4 regions of the Paenibacillus sp. p3-SID1389 genome follow, and region 1 is predicted to be linked to each of the others. Evidence: riboswitches for the same ligand, from Rfam matches in the RefSeq annotation. Region 1 holds a riboswitch; each other region holds the start of a gene.

Region 1 (4,888 bases):
GGGAACGCGATGGGCGAAAATCATAAGAAGCTTCTGGATCAGGATCAGGAAAAAAGCGCATCAGCATCAGGTGCTGTACTCATGGTTCAAGGGACGGCGTCTGACGTGGGCAAGAGCGTGATCGTGACGGCGCTGTGCCGTATTTTTGCGCAGGATGGGCTTAGACCAGCTCCGTTTAAGTCGCAAAATATGGCTTTGAACTCGTATGTTACAGCGGACGGCCAAGAGATTGGACGGGCCCAAGGCATTCAGGCGGAGGCTTGCGGCATTGCCGCCACCACCGACATGAATCCGGTACTGATCAAGCCAACTGGGGACATGCATTCGCAGATCGTTGTTCATGGGCGTCCTTACCGCCACTTAAGCGCATCTGATTATCGTGAGGAATTTTTGCCTAAAGCCAAGCCGCTGGTGATGGAAGCGCTCAGCCGGCTCCGCGACAAGCATGGCATTGTGGTGATCGAGGGGGCTGGGAGCCCGGCGGAAATCAACCTGAAGCAACGGGATATCGTCAACATGAACTTGGCTGAATGGGCGGATGCTCCCGTGATCTTGGTGGGGGATATTGACCGCGGCGGCGTTTTTGCTTTTCTCGTTGGTACCCTGGAGCTGCTTGAGCCACACGAACGCGCCCGCGTAAAAGGGTTCATTATCAACAAGTTCCGCGGCGATTTGTCTCTATTGCAGCCCGGGCTGGATTGGCTGGAGCAGCGGACCGGAATCCCCGTACTAGGAGTGCTCCCCTTTCTGCCTGATCTGGATATCGAAGCAGAGGATTCCGTTGTCCTGGATACCTATCCTGCCCATCCAGAGCAAGCGCCAAGTAAGGAACTGGACATCGCAGTCATCCGTTACCCGCATATTTCCAACTTCACCGATTTTGATCCGTTGGCCGCCGAACCGGACGTGTCGCTACGTTATGTAAGCAAGCTGTCGGAGCTTGGGCATCCCGATGCGGTGATTTTACCGGGGACCAAGGATACGATCAGCGATCTGGAATTTTTGCGTAGGCAAGGGCTGGCGGAGGCTATTTGCAGCCTGATTGAAGAGGAGACGCGCACCCAGCTGGTCGGAATCTGCGGCGGATATCAAATGCTGGGAGAACAACTGCATGACCCCGAAGGCGTGGAGTCCAATGAACCGAGGTCTGCGTTAGGATTGGGCCTGCTCCACTTGGCAACAACCTTCCTCCCAGGCAAAAAAACGGTACGGGTGCACGGCTATACGTGCGAGGACCAGCCGATATCGCTGCACTCTAAGAACCGCCGGCTGCCGATCTCAGGCTATGAGATTCATGCCGGCTCGACCCAGCAGCTGCGGGACACTCGTCCCTTATTTATGCTTCGGGTCAATGAGGAGCCAGTACAAGGGTCAGGGACAGCCCCGGAGTTAGAACAGGCTGAGACGCAAACACATCCGGAAGGCGCAGCCCGCGCCGATGGCAGGGTGTTTGGGACGTATCTGCACGGAGTGTTCCATAATGATGCCTGGCGACGTGCTTGGCTGGACGGACTGCGTACGAGCAAAGGGCTCGAACCTTTGAGCGTCACCTTTGTTTCTTCCTCGCGGAAGGAGGAAGCCTTCGATCGGTTAGCGGAGCAGGTTCGCAGGCATTTGCGCATGGATCTCATTTACGACATCGCCGGGATCCAAGGTAAGCTTTGACAAATCGGGTGATGTTAGGGTAGGATAAAAGTACGCTTAATTTTCGATGGGTAAAGTCGAAAAGCGGGGGAACCAATCTTTTGGGGCGAATCGTTGTAGGATTAACGTAGGGAACCATCTTTCCCGAGCCCGTCAGCTAACCTCGTTTGCAGTGGATGGGTCATTTTAATATTATTTCAGTCATCAATTAATGACCCTGTTCTTTGAAGCGGGGTCTTTTTGCGTTCTGCAAGACCTTTGACCCGAGCATTCGGCGGAGTACTCGCATTCACTGCAAGTTTCGAGCTTCTTCTTTACGCATCGCACTATTAAAGGAGGAGAGGATTTATGGCTAGTCCGAAGTACATCACCGATATTGCCAAGGTGAGCCAGTTGTCCGAGCAGGAGCGGCAGGAGTTGAAACCGATTACGGACAAATTCGTTTTTCGGGTGAATGACTACTATTTGAATTTGATCGACTGGAATGATCCAGAGGACCCGATCCGCAAGTTGGTGATCCCCAATACGGGAGAGCTGAAGGAATACGGGCGTTGGGACGCTTCCGACGAAGCGGCGAACTATGTGGTGCCTGGCTGCCAGCATAAATACCGCACGACCGCGCTGCTGATCGTGTCCGAGGTTTGCGGCTCCTATTGCCGGTATTGCTTCCGTAAACGGTTGTTTCGCAACGATGTGAAGGAAGCGATGGCGGATGTCACGCCTGGCATCGAGTATATCGCCCAGCATCCTGAGATCAACAACGTCCTGTTAACCGGCGGTGACAGCTTGATTTTGGCTACAAAGAAACTGCGTTCGATTCTCGAACGGCTAAGAGCCATTGAGCATGTAAAAATCATCCGACTCGGCTCCAAAATTCCTGTTTTTAATCCTATGCGTATTTATGAAGATCCGGAATTGCTGGATCTGATTAGGGAGTTCTCCACTGTAGACCAACGGATTTATGTCATGGCGCATATCAATCATCCGCGCGAAATTACCCCTGAAGCCAAAAGAGGGTTCCAGGCGTTACACGACGCTGGGGCTATCGTGGTTAATCAAACGCCGATTCTCAAAGGCATCAATGATGATGCGGCCGTGCTTGGCGAATTGCTGGACCGCTTATCGTGGGCCGGCGTCACTCCGTACTATTTCTTTATCAATCGTCCCGTTGCTGGAAATGCTGATTTCGTGATCCCGCTGAAACGAGCATATCAACTGGTGGAGGAAGCGAAAGCCCGTACATCGGGGCTTGGCAAACGCGTGCGGCTTTCAATGAGCCATTCTTCGGGAAAAATCGAAATCCTGGCCATTGAAAACGGGCAGGCTTATCTCAAATATCATCAGTCCCGGGACGGTGAATACGGCAAATTTATGATTTTGCCTTGCCCGGATGATGCTACCTGGTTCGACGATCTGCCAGGCAGTGAAGCGTACTGGAAGAAGCCGGAATCGAAGTTGGATACGCAGTCGGATCAGCCAACGGAAGACGCTGCAAGCGCAGTGTCCATTACGGGATAAAACAAAACGTACCCTTCCGCTTCCCTGATCAGGAGAGCGTGAAGGGTACGTTTTGTTTTTAGAGTCAGATCCGGAATTTTGCGATCGACTCCTGCAGCGCCAACGCCTGCTCATGCAGCGAACGAACCGTACGCGCGTGATTTTCCATTTCGCTCAGTTGTTGCTGCGAATAGCTGCTGATTTGCTCCATGTTAGCGAGCGACTTGGCGGTAATATTGGCGGATTCCTCCACCGATGCGGTCACTTCCTCGGTACCGGCGGATACCTCTTGGGTGGATGCCGAGACCGATTGAATCGTCAAGTTCACGTTCTGAATCAGCTTAGTTAATTGTTCAAACGCCTGACCAGCTTGCTTCACCCGTTCTGTTCCGGAGACGATTTCCTCGCTGGCCCGTTGCATAGCGTTGACGGAGTTTTCCGATTCTTCTCGAATACTGAGCAGGTTCTCACCGATTTCCTCCATCGCCTGGCGGGACTGCTCAGCCAGCTTACGGACTTCTTCGGCGACGACAGCAAACCCTTTGCCGTGCTCGCCGGCCCGTGCCGCTTCGATCGCCGCATTCAGTGCCAGAATATTAATTTGCTTCGTAATTTCCGTAATGGTTACGACAACGTTTGAAATTGACTCCGAGCGATCATTCAGCGTGCGGATATGCCCCAGCGTCCGATTAGCCGCATCTTCTACATGCTGCATCTGCGTAACCGCCGTTTGTGCCAAAGTATTCCCGGCACCGGCTTCATCCGCAGCTTGTCCAATCTGTTCGGTGACTTCGGCAGACGAAGCGGCAATGTGCTGTACACCTTGCGAAATTTCTTCCATCGCACGGGCGTTTTCGGCTGCTGCGGACGCAATCGTCATGCTGCCGGCTTCGATTTCCTTCGTCGCTACATTGGAACGGGCGATCAGATCCTCAAACGTCGTAACCGAACGGGACAAGTTCTCTGAGCCGTCGACGACCGCCCGGGACGTTTGCATCACGGCAGCGAACATGTCTTTGAGCTGATGAGTCATCGTTTGGAAGCTCCCGGCTAATTGGGCGATTTCGTCATTTCCTTTCACTTCGATGGTATGGCGGAAGTCCCCGCCAGCCATTTGTTCCGTGACCGTCACGAGCTTTCGGATCGGCTTCGTGATTCGCGTACTAACAAAGTAAGCTGCCGCCATGCCCGCCACAATGACAAGCAAGGTGATGCCGATACAGATGTATAAAATTTGGTCTTTCTTCTTATCGATGAAGGTAGCGTCAAGGCCCACGGCGAGCATCGCTTTGCTGCCGGGAATCGCGATGAAAGCTGTTTTGTGCGAGCCGAATTTGTCGGTATACAACTCACTGATTTGTACCCCGCCATTGGCCGCAGCGGTCATGGCCGGCTGAAGCTCCAGCTTGTCGCCGGGGGTCATCTCCGAGTTCTCATTCGTCGCCAGAACTGTAGCGCCGTCATCTTGAATATGTAGTAAATAAGCAGTGCTCAAGTTGTAGTCCTTAGTGCTCTTCGTCAAATACGATTCCACCGCAAAACGGGAGTTATCTTTACCGCTGAGCAATTGCAGGGATTGGGTCGTATCTAACCTTTTGAAGATGTCTTGAGTACTAGTTTGCAGCACTTTATCGAACTGTGGCAGCACATTTTGCTCAATGATCCCCATAGAGATGTTATAAAAGCTGACGCTAAATAAAAGTGAGGATACGACAATAATCACCGCATAGGTACTCATCAATCTGCG
Region 2 (4,888 bases), on a different contig from region 1:
GAACCGCCACAGCTGGCGTCTCCCGCACGGTTAAGCGAATCACTGCGGACTCTACATTCGGCTGTGGAATAAACACGCTGTGCGGCACCGTGCAGATCATCTCCGGGGTGCTGTAGTACTGCACGGCGATGCTAAGGCTGCCGTAGTCCTTGCCGCCGGGAGTGGCAGCCATGCGCTCGGCCACTTCCTTCTGGATCATGACGACGATATGTTTCAGCGGCAGTTTCTCTTCCAGAAGCTTCATCATGATGGGAGTCGTCACGTAATACGGCAGATTGGCGACGACACTGACGCCGCTCACCCCGCTGAATTCCGCAGCAAATAAAGCCTTTAGGTCCAGCTTCAACACATCGCCATGGATCACATGGACGTGCGGGTAGGGCTCCAGCACCTCCTGCAGAATCGGAAGCAGCCGCTGGTCAATCTCCACCGCTGCCACCTTGCCTGCCTCCTGCGCCAGCTTCTCCGTTAAGGCGCCGATGCCCGGCCCGATTTCCAGTGCGCCCTGGGTCTTGTCCAATTCGGCGGCGGCAACAATTTTACCGAGGATGTTCTGGTCGATCAGAAAGTTTTGCCCCAGACTTTTTTTGAACGAAAAACCGTGCCGCTGAATGATCTCCTTCGTCCGGCGCGGTGTGGATACGTCTTCCCTTATGCTCATGGTTCTTAAACTCCTTTGCTTTCCAACTCGGCTAACGCAGCTGCAAACTCCTCGCGGCTGATGCGGAACACGGTTAACCGTTTGTAGAGCTGCTTTCCGTTACAATATCCGATACCCAACAGCTCGCCCAGCGCTTTTCGCCGCGCCGCAGCTTGCGGGTGTACGATTAACCCTGCGTTAATCAAGTCTTCCCAGGTGATTGCGGCCTCTACTCCCGGCGCTTCGCTGCGCACCCGGGACAACGCGGTGCGGATCGCCTCCGGCGAGGCATTCTCCACCCCGATGTCGCCTTTCTTCGTAGCTTCGACCTCAGGCAGGAAAGCGTGCTTGCAGCCCGGCACCCGCGCTGCCACGATTTTACGAATCCGCTCCCCGGCATGGTCGGGGTCCGTAAAAATAATCACGCCCCGGCGTTCCTGCGCCAAAGCGATTTTCTTTAGCACGGCTTCGCCTATCGCCGAACCCCCCGTCTCAATCGTATCCGCCTCTACGGCTCGTTTAATGGCCACGGTGTCATCTCGGCCCTCCACCACGATGACCTCTTTGATCATGGATCTGTCTTCCTTCCTGTTCTTGCTTGTCTCCACCAGAATAACAAAAAGAAGAGGATCATATCATCCTCTTCTAATCCACTGTCCTTCTAATCCACTGTCTTATTCATCATCCTAATACTATCTCATTCCCTCCGCATTGTAAAACGAAAGAGAACGAGATCTTAGTTCAATTCCGGCTTCGTCGGACCGATTACGTATACGGTGCGGCCCTTCTTGCGGCCGAATTTCTTAGCATCCTTCAGACTATCAAAATAGACGTCCATCTTATTTCCATCGATGGCTCCACCCGTATCCTCTGCCTTACGGAAGCCGACTCCTTCGATGTATACCCACCAACCAAGCGGAACGACGTCTTTATCAACGGCAATCGTTCTGCCTTCCGTCACGCGGGTACCCGAAGCCGTACGGGTGCCTATCCCGTCTTCTTCCGCCGAATACGCGGTTAACGTAACATTTTTCAGGATCTTTTTATATTTGAATGAGACGCCACCTTTGGTCGTCGTCCCGCTGATGTTCACCGTATTTCCCTTACGGCTTATGCTGGCCGACAGGACCTCGGTAGGTTTCTTCGTGCCGACTGCGATCACCTTCGGCTGAGGGTCCTTGGAGACCTCTTTGCCGAGCCAACGCTTCGCCACGAATTTTCCGTCTTCGTAGGTTTTCTCAATGTTGTGAATGACCAGACCTTCGGTACCTTCTTGAATGACCTTCGTGGTACCTTTTAGCAGCTTGTCGTCCGACGTTTTGACCACGCTAAAGGGCACAGTCTCCTTGCTCTGCACCGTTTGCTTGCTGACCCGAACGACCTTGACATTCAGGTTCTCGGTAACTTTACTGTCCAATGCCGGGGTCACCTTGTCGTCTTCATCCAAAGTGATGCCGAGCTCGGACAATACGCCCTCTACTTTGCTTTGCGTCGTGAAGTGGACTTTCGTATTGCCGTCCGCGGTCACATTGACCGGCTTCGCGCGTACTATGACAATGCGGTCACCGTTCTTCAGCGAGCTTTCCAGCGGGAGGGATACTGAATCCTTCGCACTGAGCTTAATCGATTGTTCCTCCAGCAGATGAGCTACACTGGATTGGGTTGTCTCCACAGACTGGACATTCCCGTCCACAATCAGGGATACTTCCTTCTGTGCCTGGCTATACAGCCAGATTAGGATGATGATGATTCCCGCGATGGCCAGAACGCCGACGAACGCTATCTGACGTAAATTCTCATGCTTCCATCGCATTGCGTAAGACATGCTGGATGAGCGTGATTCATGGGTCTCCTCTTTGCGGAAAATGCCCATTTCTTCCGTCCTCCTTCATAGTCCCGCCGTCTAGGTCGATGCATGATAACGATTGACGCGACTACAGTTACTTTTTACAAAACGCCTAAGGTAGTCAAAAAGTCATCTTTTGATCACGAAGCAGGTCAAGAAGTGAATTCGGCATCGAATCTTGAATTCAGCCGGGCCTTCCGTTGCTCACGTACCCCCATGTACGCTGCGCTACTCAGTCCCAAGCTTCATCCAACCTTCTCGGTGCTGAAAAACCTGACTTTTTGAACACTGATCTTAAATTTAATCCTAAGCGTTTTGCATCCTTGACCAGTCTCTCCTGCTTGTCGTCACCTCCTGTTTTCCAACAGTATGACGACCCTATTACTTTTATTCAAAACAAAAGAAGCCGGGAGAAAGAGTTAGAGGAACTCCTTCGTGGCTTCTTGAATGTCTTGGGTGTAATAGCTGCACGAGTGACCTCTCTTATTCGCTTACGAGGTTAGCTGTCGGGTTCGGGCGAAAGAGAGCCGCCCTTTCTCAGTACATTCGCTCATGGCGCAATGACCTTGAATTCACCCCATAGACCCTGGAAAGAAATCGAATACGAACGCATACAGGCTATCGCCAACTGCAATCCGTATTGGTTCCCCCGTTCTCCGTCATAGGAGATTCAGCGAGACTGGTTCATGGAACCAAGCATCGTACGGTTCAAAACGAACCGAATCGATACTGAAAAGATTCTATCCTGTTTCGATGCAGGTTGTAAAGGACGAATCAACCACGTTTTTTTAAAAAAATGGTTAAAAAAATGTAATGACCTTGTTTTTGAGGGTTAAAAAGCATTAATCTTTCCGAAATCCTCTTTATTTCATCCGTTTTGCTCTCAAATACTCGGGATTCCAAATCGTTCCAATGCGTTTCGGGTGGTAATTTCCGCGATTTCCTCAAAAGTGACCCCTTTGAGCTCGGCTGCCATTTCTGCAACCAAGCGGACATGAGCGGACTCATTCCGTTTACCACGATATGGATGCGGCGTTAAATAAGGGGAATCCGTTTCGATCAGCAATCGATCCATCGGCGTCTTGGCCAACACTTCTTTTGGCTGTTTTGCATTTTTAAACGTAATCGGCCCGCCAAACGACAAATGAAATCCCAAATCTAGACACATTTTGGCAATTTCCCAACTGCCGGAGAAAGAGTGCATCACGCCTCCAACTTCATTGGCTTTCTCTTCCCGAAGGATGCGTACCACGTCTTCGTGAGCGTCCCGATTATGAATGGAAATCGGCATGCCCAAGCTGCGAGCCAGTCCAATTTGCTCACGAAAAACCTTATGTTGAACGTCCTTAGGTGACGTATCCCAATAATAATCCAGCCCAATTTCTCCGATGGCGACGACCTTCTCATGCTTGCACAATTCTGCAATCCAGTCCAAATCGCCCTCTTGCATTGTAATCGCGTCTTGCGGATGCCAGCCGACAGCGGCATAAATGAAGTCATAGGTCTCTGCCAACTTCATGGTCGAAGGGATCGTCTCGCGGTTAAATCCGATGTTAATCATCCGCGTAACCCCTTGTTCCACGGCGCGCGCGATCACTTCCTCGCGGTCCTCGTCAAATTGGGGAGCATCCAAATGCGTATGCGTATCAAATAACATAAACCTTGTCATCCTCCTAATTCCGTTGCTCGAAAATGCGGGCTACCGGGCGGGGCAGCCGATCTATCACAGCACACAATTTATTATCCGGATAGTACAAATGCGTCTTCCCTCGGTGCAAGCCGCTGATCGACCGCACGATATCCGATACTTCTGAAATTTCCCGGAGCCGTTCCTGCCGGTCCAACAGCAAAATTTGCTTCTGTCGAACCCCATCGTCCGGACGGAACACATCATACGGCAGATCGGTCGGAAAATCAATTTCCATGTCGTATTCAGGTTGTAGGCCCACTTGTCTAAAAGCGTTCCGAATCTCCTCCAGCATTTCCAGTTCCGGCGTGTCCAATTCTACATATTTATACAATTTGCGATTTAAAAACCGGGAACATAAATCGCTTAATCGCTCATCCTTTTCCCGCGTCCACTGCATGAAAGCCGTTTGCATCAACGCTTCGTCCAGCTGCAAATAATCGGCAACGCCGATATCCCCTTGAAATAAAAATGGCAGCGGATGCGGCAAGAAGTTAAAGGAATGCCCGCTCCGGTATAATTCCTTCGCCCGTCGCAAAATTTGCCGGAGAATGATCTCCGAGCTCCGCGTCACCGGGTGGAAATAGACCTGCCAATACATCTGATACCGCGACATCAAATAGTCTTCCACCGCATGCATCCCCGATTCTTTGACAACAACCCGCCCTTGAAAAGGTCGAAGCATCCGCAGAATTCGGTCCATGTCAATCGTCCC
Region 3 (4,888 bases), on a different contig from region 1:
AATTGCCGAGCGGGCCCAATTGGTGATGAATTCCGCAGAAGGCGGGAAGCGTTCGGTGGAATCGATCGTTGAGGCGATTAGTGAGCTGGCGGTGAATACGAAGCACGTCAACAGTGAGGTACTTGGGCTTGAGGAACAGAGTCAGAAAATTACCGAGGTTGTCAGCATTATTCAACAAATTTCCGAACAGACTCACCTGTTATCCCTTAACGCCGCGATTGAAGCGGCCCGGGCCGGGGAAGAGGGCAGAGGGTTCGCGGTGGTAGCCGGACAAATCCGGAAATTAGCCGAGGATACGAACCGCTCCCTGCAGGAAATCAGCAGCTTGGTTGAAGATATGACCGTTCGTACCGGCAGTGTGGTATCTGCGGTTGCCCAGACGGAAGAGAAGGTTCAGCAGGGCGTAACGCAATCGGAGAACGTGAAGATCAATATCGAGCAAATCATGGACAATATGGAGAACACCTTCGCCATGTTGAACGATATTTCCGATGGGGTTACCACCCAAGCCGCAGCGCTGGAGGAAATGACTGCAACGCTGGAGGATGTGAACACCACGATCGAGTCTGGCTTGCAAGTGTCCGGCGATATCCAAGATCAGCTTGGTACGCAGGAACGGATCTTCGGTGATATCGAGAAGACCTCCTGTAAGTTGGTCGAACTGTCCGAGAATATGAACGGATTGACGAACGTGTTTAAGCTATAATCCATCAATACGGCATTAGAAAGGGCGTCTGATTTTTACAGACGTCCTTTTTCTTCCTTCCTTCTGAACGAAAGGGATAATTCTGTAAGGAGGCTTTCAAGACCTATACCGCCCAATCCATCCAAATCATCGATTCCTGCTTCAAATGGCGCTATAATAAGCATGATCATACTGAAATTAGACAGACAGCGTGGGAGAGGAGCGGTGAGGAGCATGTATGGAAATGATGGGGTACTGGATAGGCGGACACTGAAGGCGGCCTTTGACCGGACGGTTTATCAAGTGGTGGGCCACGGAAAACGGAATGTAGAGGTGCTGAAGCAGGCTTTTGCCGAGATCAGCGGCGGGGTAGACAGCGACATGTACGGTACAGGACAAGCGCTGGAAGCCTTCGAAAGGAAAATGGCTGCGGTGCTCGGCAAGGAGTCGGCTGTATTTTTTCCGAGCGGCACGATGGCGCAGCAAATTGCTTTACGGATTTGGTGCGACCGCAAAGGATCGAAACGTGTGGCCTATCATCCTTTATGCCATTTGGAAATTCATGAGGAAGACGGATTAAAGGAACTGCACGGGCTGGAGCCGATTCTCCTGGCGGATAAGGATCGGCTGATTGAGATGGAGGACGTTCGGCAACTGCCGGAGGATGTCTCGTGCCTGCTGCTGGAGCTGCCGCAGCGCGAAATCGGCGGTCAGCTGCCGCCGTTCGCGGAGCTTGAAGCCATTTCCGCCTACTGCCAGGAGCGGGGCATTAAGCTGCATCTGGACGGAGCCCGACTGTTCGAAGTGTTGCCTTACTACGAAAAAACCGCCGCAGAGGTTTGCGCCCTGTTCGACAGCGTCTATATCTCGTTCTACAAAGGCATCGGCGGAATCGCCGGAGCCATATTGGCAGGGGATCCGGAGCTGACGAAGGAATCTAAGGTGTGGAAAAGACGCCATGGCGGGGATCTCATCAGCTTGTATCCTTATTTTCTGAGTGCGGATTACTACTATGAGCAGCGCATAGGAAAGATGGGGATGTATTATCGGCAAGCGCAGGAGATCTCCAGTCTGTTTAATCAATGTCATCGGATGAAGACCGTCCCGGCGATCCCGGTGTCGAACATGTTCCATGTTCATTCGGACGTTCCCAAGGATCGATTGGAGCCCGTGCTGATTGAGGTATATCGGGAAACCGGGGTTGGCTTAACCTCTTTCGTCAAAGAGAAGGCAGATGGGGGAAGTACCTTTGAAATCAGTATCGGAGATCGCTATAGCGAGGTGCCGGAAGATCGGCTGCAGCTGGCGTTCGAGCTGCTGGATAAGAAGTTGAGAGGACTCTCGTTTTAAACCTGTATCGGTTTGAGATCAGAACACCGTAGGAAGCGACTGGATGTCGCTCCTTACGGTGTTTTTTGCATGTATGCTTCGATAATTCAAGCCTGCCCTCAAAAATGAATGCAAGAGGATGATGTATGCGCTTCCTCGAACAAGGTCGATCCCATTTTCCGACCCATTCGCCTTTTCCTCATCTTTACACTTCTTGAGGCGGGGAGTATGATTCATCCGTAGCAATTTGATATGGCGAAAATACCTGATCGCTGAGTTCTTTCTTTATTTCAGAAAGAAACGGGGGAACCAATGAAACGCGTCCAAAAGGGCGGGTTTCCGGGGTGAATCGCTTGATTTGGCCAACTTGGCCAAACTGCGTAGGGCTGCTTTCGTGCCCGAATCCGTCAGCTAACTCCGTAAGCGTCCGAAAGAGGGAATTGTCGCAGTGATCTGCTTGAACTTTTTAAAGCGGCTGCGGGAAGGTCCAACTTTCCTGCGGCCTTTTTGTGTTGTTCGCTGCAGGAATGGGAAGCCTAAAGGACTACGAGCGGATCAGGATTGAAGGCTATTTTGAGAATGAAAAGAGGATTTCATCATGGTAAGCAAACTGAAGCGGGTACTGATCGGCAGACCGATGAAAAGTACCGAAATTGAAGGAGAAAAGCTAAGCAAACTTAAGGCATTGGCCGTATTGTCGTCGGACGCGTTGTCCTCCGTGGCATACGGTACGGAGCAGATTTTGATCGTCCTGATGGCGGCGGGATTTTCCGCGCTCTGGTATTCGATCCCGATCTCGTTTGCGGTACTTGGGCTTCTGTTGATTCTGATTCTGTCGTACCGCCAGACGATTTTCTCCTATCCGACCGGGGGCGGGGCCTATATCGTGGCGATGGATAACCTGGGGCGGTCAACCGGACTGCTGGCCGGCGGCTCGCTGCTTATTGATTATATACTGACGGTAGCTGTAAGTTCGTCAGCCGGTACAGATGCCATAACATCCGCATTCCCTATGCTGCATGATCAGCGGGTGCTGATCGCCCTCCTGATGATTACTATACTGACCATCATGAACCTGCGTGGGGTCACGGAATCGGCTTCAATGCTGGCGGTGCCGGTATATCTATTTGTGGCCTCCATCTTCGTCCTGATTGTGTCGGGACTCTACAAGTATTGGACTGGCGGGATTCATACCAGCGCACCGGAGTTCGGGACGGCCGTATCCAACGTCAGCTTGTTCCTGCTGCTCAAGGCGTTCAGTTCGGGGTGCTCGGCCTTAACCGGGGTTGAGGCGGTGTCCAACGCCATTCCGAACTTCAAGCCGCCGGCGGAGCGGAATGCCGCAACCACGCTGGTGATGATGGGTGTCATTCTCTGCACCATGTTTATCGGTATTAGTGCGCTGGCCTATTGGTACGGAATTGCTCCGGATCCGAAGGCCACCGTAATATCTCAAATCGCTGAATCGACCTTTGGGCGCGGGATCTTGTACTACTTGATCCAGGGCATTACAGCGTTAATCCTGTTTCTGGCAGCCAATACGGCTTATTCGGCCTTCCCGCTGCTGGCGTTTATGCTCGCCAAAGATAAATACATGCCGCATGCGTTTATGGTGCGCGGTGACCGGCTTGGCTTTTCAAACGGAATTATCTTCCTGGGCGTAGCCTCGGCGCTGCTGGTTCTTGGATTCCACGGCGACACGGAAAGCCTGATTCCGCTCTATGCCGTTGGGGTATTTATTCCGTTCACCTTGTCCCAACTGGGGATGATGGTGCGCTGGATCAAGCGCAAGCCGCAAGGTTGGGTGTTCCGGCTTACGATTAACACGATTGGCATGCTGACGACGCTGGGCATTACGCTCATCTTCATTATCACGAAGTTTTCACATGTCTGGTTCGTATTTATCTTCTTGCCGCTCGTGATGTTTATTTTCTACCAGATCCATCGACATTATATCAATATCGCCGACCAGCTTCGGATTGACATCGATAAAGACAAACCTTGCATAAAGGGCAGCACGATCGTCGTGCCGGTGGCGGGCGTTACCCGTGTCGTGATGAACTCGTTAAGCTACGCCAAATCGCTGACGGATAACGTTGTTGCGGTGTATGTCGGATTTGATGATGAGGACATCGAACGGATGGAGAAGAAGTGGGAGGAATGGAATCCGGGGGTTCGGCTCATTACGCTGCGCTCCAGCTTCCGCAGCATTATCCGGCCGCTGATGAAGTTCATTGATACCGTGGAATGGAAAACGGCGGAGACCGATCACATTACCGTCCTGATTCCTCAGTTTATTCCTCGGCACTGGTGGCAGAATATTTTGCATAATCAGTCGAGCTTGTTGCTTAGAGCTTATTTGTTTAACAAGAAAGATATCGTCATTGCGACTGTACCTTATCATTTGCAAAAATAAGCAAATTCCCCCGAAGCCGTCGCAACGGCTCGGGGGACCTTAGTTTAATTATTGAATTTGATCCAGCAGCTGATAAGCTTCCTGTTTGGTTTTCACCTGCAGCAGCTGTTCGCGGAATGCGTCATCCATCAGCTTGCGGGACAGCATTTGCAGAATTTTTAAATGCTCATTGCCTTTGTTTTCGGCAGGGACAGCGATCATAAAGATCAACTTAGCGGGCGTTCCGTCCGCGCTGCTCCAATCCACGCCTTCCGGCTTGATCCCGAATACGACTCTTGGCTTCAGCACCGCCACCGACTTCCCGTGCGGTACGGCGACGTTCATGCCGATGCCGGTAGAGCTTTCTTGCTCGCGCTTCAGAATCGCCTGCTTGAACTCAGCAGAGGAGGTCAGCACACCTTCAGCGTTCAGCTTTGCAATCATTTCGTCGATGATCCCGTCCCGTGTTGACGCGGACA
Region 4 (4,888 bases), on a different contig from region 1:
TTTGTATATCATGAAAATTGTTTTGCATATATATGCATTCTGATTTATAATTAGCCCAGTAATCATCGAGTGTAATAAGTAAAGCAGAATAGGAGAGAAAAGCATGAAAAAATGGGGCATGTTATTCATAGCGGTCTTGATGGTAACCATGGTGCTGGCCGCTTGTGGTCAGGAAAAAAATAACAGCGGCAACGCGGCAAACAACGCCGGCCAAGCCGCGAACCAAAATGAGACTCAAGCGGGCGGAGACCAAACCGAACCGGCTAAGAAACTGATCGTAGGGATGAGTGCGGACTTCCCGCCGTATGAATTCCACATTAAGAACGACAAAGGCGAAGACGAAATCGTTGGTTTCGACGTAGAAATCGCTAAGGAAATCGCTAAGGATCTGGGCGCTGAGCTGGAGATTAAAGACTTGAAATTCGATACGTTGCTGAACGAGCTGTCGAGCGGACGTGTGGATCTCGTCATTTCTGGACTCAGCCCAACTCCAGAACGTGCTGAACAAATCGACATGTCGCAAATTTACTACAAAGCGGAGCAAGCTGTGGTGACTCGTGAAGCGGACAAAGACAAGTTCAGCACAATGGAATCGCTGGAGGGCGCGAAAATCGGCGTTCAACAAGGTTCCATTCAAGAAGAAATGGCGAAGGAAATTCCGAATGCCAAACTGACCTCGCTGGCTAAAATCAATGACATCATTATGCAGTTGAACTCCAACCGTGTAGATGCTGCTATTTTGGAAGGTCCTGTCGCAGAATCGTTCGTTAAGAACGTTAAAGGCCTGGTCATCACCGATGCCAAGCCGGTAACTGAGGATGAAGGCTACGTGATTGGCATTAAGAAAGGCAACCAAGAGCTGTTGGATCAAGTGAATAAGACGCTCGATCGCTTGATTAGCGCAGGCAGCATCGATCAATTCGTTGCCGAAGCTAGCGAACTGGCCGAAAAATAATCACGATATCCATCCACAGAAAATAGCGAAGCTTTCGCTATTTTCTGTTTTTTTGCTTAAGGGTTTAAGGTAAAGGAGGAGGAAGGAAGGCGTTATGGACTTAATTTCAATGTTTATGGAATACCGCAGTTACTTCTTGGCCGGTGTTCAGTATACCCTACTCTTGGCAGCGATCAGCGTGATATGCGGCTTCTTTCTTGGTTTGTTGATCGCACTATTGCGCATGTCGCCATGGGGGATCTTACGGTTTCTGGGGCATGTGTGGGTTGAATTTCTGCGTGGCACCCCAATGATGGTACAGCTGTTGATTATTCACTACGGGTTCGCATTTATGTTTGATATTAATTTCACCCCGATTCAGTCAGGTGCGATTACATTGTCCATTAACAGTTCGGCTTATTTGGCGGAAATTTTCCGTGCCGGCATTCAAGGTGTCGATCGGGGACAAGGGGAAGCGGCCCGTTCCTTGGGGATGACCAAAGGGATGGCTATGCGCCATATCATCATTCCGCAGGCGATCAAATCGGTGCTTCCCGCGATTGGCAACGAGTTTATTACGATCATTAAAGAATCGTCGATCGTATCGATCATCGGTACGGCCGAGCTGATTTATCAAGCACAGTCCGTCGTGACGATTACGTACGATGGGATGACGCCTTATTTGATCATCGCCATTATGTACTTTATTCTGACATTCACGCTGTCTCGGATTTTGGGCGTGTTCGAAAGGAAGTTGAAGACCAGTGATCACCGTTAAAGGTTTGCATAAAAAATTCGGCCAACTCCATATTTTGCGCGGGATCGATCTGGAAATCTCCAAAGGCGAAGTTGTCGTCGTCATCGGTCCTAGCGGGTCGGGGAAAAGTACGTTTCTCCGCTGCCTGAACCTGTTAGAGGTTCCGACCGAAGGGGAGATCACCTTTGAAGGCGCTTCGATCACCGCCAAGGGACATGACATCAATAAAACCCGCGAGAAAATGGGGATGGTGTTCCAGCACTTTAATCTATTCCCGCACAAGACCGTGATCGACAACATTACGCTCGCGCCGATTCGCGTGAAGAAGCTCGATAAAGGCAAAGCGGAAGCGATCGCCATGGACCTGCTTCGCACGGTTGGACTGGAGGATAAGCGGGACGCCTATCCGGCGCAGCTCTCCGGCGGACAGAAGCAGCGGATTGCGATTGCCCGCGCATTGGCTATGGAGCCGCATGTGATGCTGTTTGATGAACCGACGTCGGCCCTGGACCCGGAAATGGTCGGAGAGGTGCTTGACGTTATGAAGAACCTGGCTGAACGGGGAATGACGATGGTTATCGTTACGCATGAGATGGGATTTGCCCGTGAGGTTGGCGACCGCATCCTGTTTATGGATCAAGGTGTCATTCTGGAGCAAGGTACGCCGCAAGAGGTGTTTGGGGCGCCGAAGCATCAGCGTACGCAGGATTTTTTAAGCAAAGTATTATAAATCTTAAGGACCGTCCGAGCTTCCATTCGGGCGGTTTTTTGTCCTCCGATGGATCGAACGTACGATCTAAATTTACACTCTTTTTACCTTTGAACACAAAAATGTAACCAGTCCAATCAAGCAATTCCGCCGTTTGGTGGGATTTACCTGACCTATTGGTTACAAAATTGTGATATATTAAGTAGGCCGAAACCTGAACTTGAGGTGCGGGGGACGAAAGATGAAAACAGGGGCTGCCTAGCTGACTGTTTTCTTGGGGTGAAGCGTATCGAAGCGATGCGCCGGGAATGATCCTTTTTCCCGAATCCGACAACTAACTCCGCAGGCGCAGTAAAAAGGAGGGCAATTCATTTGAATACTCGTATTTGGTCTAAAATTGCAGCAACGGCGCTGATCGCCGCAAGCCTTACGATTCCGATGCAGACGACTTCCGTCCATGCAGACGCGGTACATAAAGCCGTGGAAGGAGATACTTTTTATCTTCTTGCCAAAAAATATGGCGTAGATATGAATAAGCTCATGGCTGCCAACCCATCCATCAATCCGAAAAATATTTACGCTGGTTTAAAAATCACCATTCCGGGAGTTCAAACCCAAACGACGGGAGTTGCTTCCGCTGCTCCGGCGAAGAAGGAGAGCGCAGCTACGACAACTGCTTCCGCTTCCAAGCTCAAGGTCATGTCTACCGGGAACGTGGTTGAAGCATGGGGGAAAACCTTTACTTACTCGAAAACGATCAATGTGAAAGCATCGGCGTATTCGGCATCAGCTAGTGAGAATGGAAAATGGGGCGCGGTTGACTACTTCGGCAACCCGCTGAAGCTTGGTACCATCGCTGTTGATCCGAATGTCATTCCGATGGGCACAAAGGTGCTGGTGACCGGCCACAACCATGACGGTCTGCCGGATCAGGCTTTTGTAGCTACGGCCACCGATCAGGGGGGCGCAATCAAGGGTAACCGGATTGATATCTTTATTCCCGGCAGCGCAGCAAATGCGAAATCGTTTGGTTTCCAAGATGTGACGCTTTACGTATTAAATTAAACACCTTGTTTAAAAAAGTCGGTCAGAATGTATCCTGGCCGACTTTTTGTGCTTGCTGGCGAAGTGCCTGATTTTCAGAAGATTCCCAATACATCAGCGGTATTTGGTCGTATGCAGCAGCTCGGAAAGATCAACGAATTGATACCCCTGTGCCTGCAAGGCGTCGATGATCTTCGGCAAAGCCTGGATGGTGCCGGTTAAGTCGGAGCCAACGCCGCCGCCTGAGTGCTGAAGGATGATCGAGCCGGGCCCCGCCGTGCGCATCACGTTGGAGATCACTTTGTTCTTGTCGATCCCTTTCCAATCCTGTGAATCCACATTCCAATTGACGAGGGTGTAGCCGTTCTTTTTCGCCCATTGAACCTGTTCTTCCTTGATTTCTCCATAAGGCGGCCGAATCAGCTGGGGACGGTATCCAACGACGTTCTGGATAATTTTCTCCGTGCGTAAAATCTCGCTCTGGAACTGCTTAATGGAGCGGTTGCGGAAGTTCGGATGATTAAAGGAGTGATTGCCGATGAGATGGCCTTCGTGATGCATCCGCCGTAACAGGCCGGGAAACTTCTTAGCCCGTGCACCAACAACAAAGAAGGTGGCTTTGACCCCTTTCCGGTGAAGCACGTCCAAAATTTGCGGCGTAAACCGCGGATCCGGACCATCATCGAAGGTCAGTGCAATCTGCTTCACCTCCGGCCCCCGGAAGATGAAGGTTTCTGAATATTTGCGCCGCAGCTCACCAAGATCTGCCGGCTTGGCACCTGCGGGCACGAGTGCCGCCTTCTTGTCCGCCTGGTCCCCCTGAGATTCTGGCCCTCTGTTTTCGAGATCCAGTGCGGCGGCTTTGACGGGATAAAATTCCGTCCCGCCCACCATGATCAGAGAAGCGGTCATGCAGCAGACCAGAGCATTCTTAAGCTGAATAAGCAATTTGAAGTCCCCCTTCAACCCAAAACTGTACATGTTCTCTAGTATCCCCTAACTTTTTCAGATCATGATGGATTGTGAAAAATTGCGCTGATTTCCTCTCATGATTCGCTGTGAGAGATGTCACAGACGATCCCGCTAAAAAATTGCATCCTTTGATGAAGTGTAATCAAATGGGGTGGGGTGAACATATGGCAATCGTAGTGGCTAACGAGGAAATATCACCAGGGGTGTTCAAACTGTCCGTACAAGGGCGATTTACGGGAAAAATGGGGCAATTCTACATGTTGCGTGCAGGAGAACGCTATCCGTTACTGTCCCGACCGATCAGTATCTTTGATCTCGAAGAGGATCGGCTGGATTTCTTGATCCGGGTTGCGGGGGTAGGTACGACCCGGTTATCTGAACTGAAGCAAGGCGACCGATTGACCTTGGACGGGCCGTTTGGTAACGGGTTTCCGCCGCTGGAGGGAAGAACCGCCTTTGTAGGCGGTGGCAT

Evidence for each region. Region 1 has a riboswitch for cyclic di-AMP ahead of M3G15_RS01165 (KamA family radical SAM protein). Riboswitches for the same ligand answer to the same signal wherever they lie in the genome.
Region 2: another riboswitch for cyclic di-AMP. It lies ahead of M3G15_RS14960 (resuscitation-promoting factor); the one in region 1 lies ahead of M3G15_RS01165 (KamA family radical SAM protein).
Region 3: another riboswitch for cyclic di-AMP. It lies ahead of M3G15_RS03555 (APC family permease); the one in region 1 lies ahead of M3G15_RS01165 (KamA family radical SAM protein).
Region 4: another riboswitch for cyclic di-AMP. It lies ahead of M3G15_RS05310 (3D domain-containing protein); the one in region 1 lies ahead of M3G15_RS01165 (KamA family radical SAM protein).

What each region holds. Positions count from the first base shown of each region.
Region 1 is NZ_JALXVO010000002.1:51,097-55,984, reverse strand. Features, by position in the region: gene M3G15_RS01170 (cobyric acid synthase) at 10-1,665, shown strand; cyclic di-AMP (ydaO/yuaA leader) riboswitch at 1,689-1,831, shown strand; gene M3G15_RS01165 (KamA family radical SAM protein) at 1,993-3,162, shown strand; gene M3G15_RS01160 (methyl-accepting chemotaxis protein) at 3,227-4,888, opposite strand, start outside.
Region 2 is NZ_JALXVO010000037.1:9,784-14,671, reverse strand. Features, by position in the region: gene rsmA (16S rRNA (adenine(1518)-N(6)/adenine(1519)-N(6))-dimethyltransferase RsmA) at 1-661, opposite strand, end outside; gene rnmV (ribonuclease M5) at 667-1,212, opposite strand; gene M3G15_RS14960 (resuscitation-promoting factor) at 1,377-2,513, opposite strand; cyclic di-AMP (ydaO/yuaA leader) riboswitch at 2,960-3,172, opposite strand; gene M3G15_RS14955 (TatD family hydrolase) at 3,370-4,143, opposite strand; gene M3G15_RS14950 (HD domain-containing protein) at 4,160-4,888, opposite strand, start outside.
Region 3 is NZ_JALXVO010000005.1:42,820-47,707, reverse strand. Features, by position in the region: gene M3G15_RS03565 (methyl-accepting chemotaxis protein) at 1-706, shown strand, start outside; gene M3G15_RS03560 (threonine aldolase family protein) at 920-2,035, shown strand; cyclic di-AMP (ydaO/yuaA leader) riboswitch at 2,275-2,455, shown strand; gene M3G15_RS03555 (APC family permease) at 2,613-4,430, shown strand; gene M3G15_RS03550 (fructose-specific PTS transporter subunit EIIC) at 4,479-4,888, opposite strand, start outside.
Region 4 is NZ_JALXVO010000008.1:54,165-59,052, reverse strand. Features, by position in the region: gene M3G15_RS05325 (transporter substrate-binding domain-containing protein) at 104-955, shown strand; gene M3G15_RS05320 (amino acid ABC transporter permease) at 1,050-1,712, shown strand; gene M3G15_RS05315 (amino acid ABC transporter ATP-binding protein) at 1,699-2,421, shown strand; cyclic di-AMP (ydaO/yuaA leader) riboswitch at 2,596-2,764, shown strand; gene M3G15_RS05310 (3D domain-containing protein) at 2,773-3,465, shown strand; gene M3G15_RS05305 (polysaccharide deacetylase family protein) at 3,559-4,392, opposite strand; gene M3G15_RS05300 (dihydroorotate dehydrogenase electron transfer subunit) at 4,581-4,888, shown strand, end outside.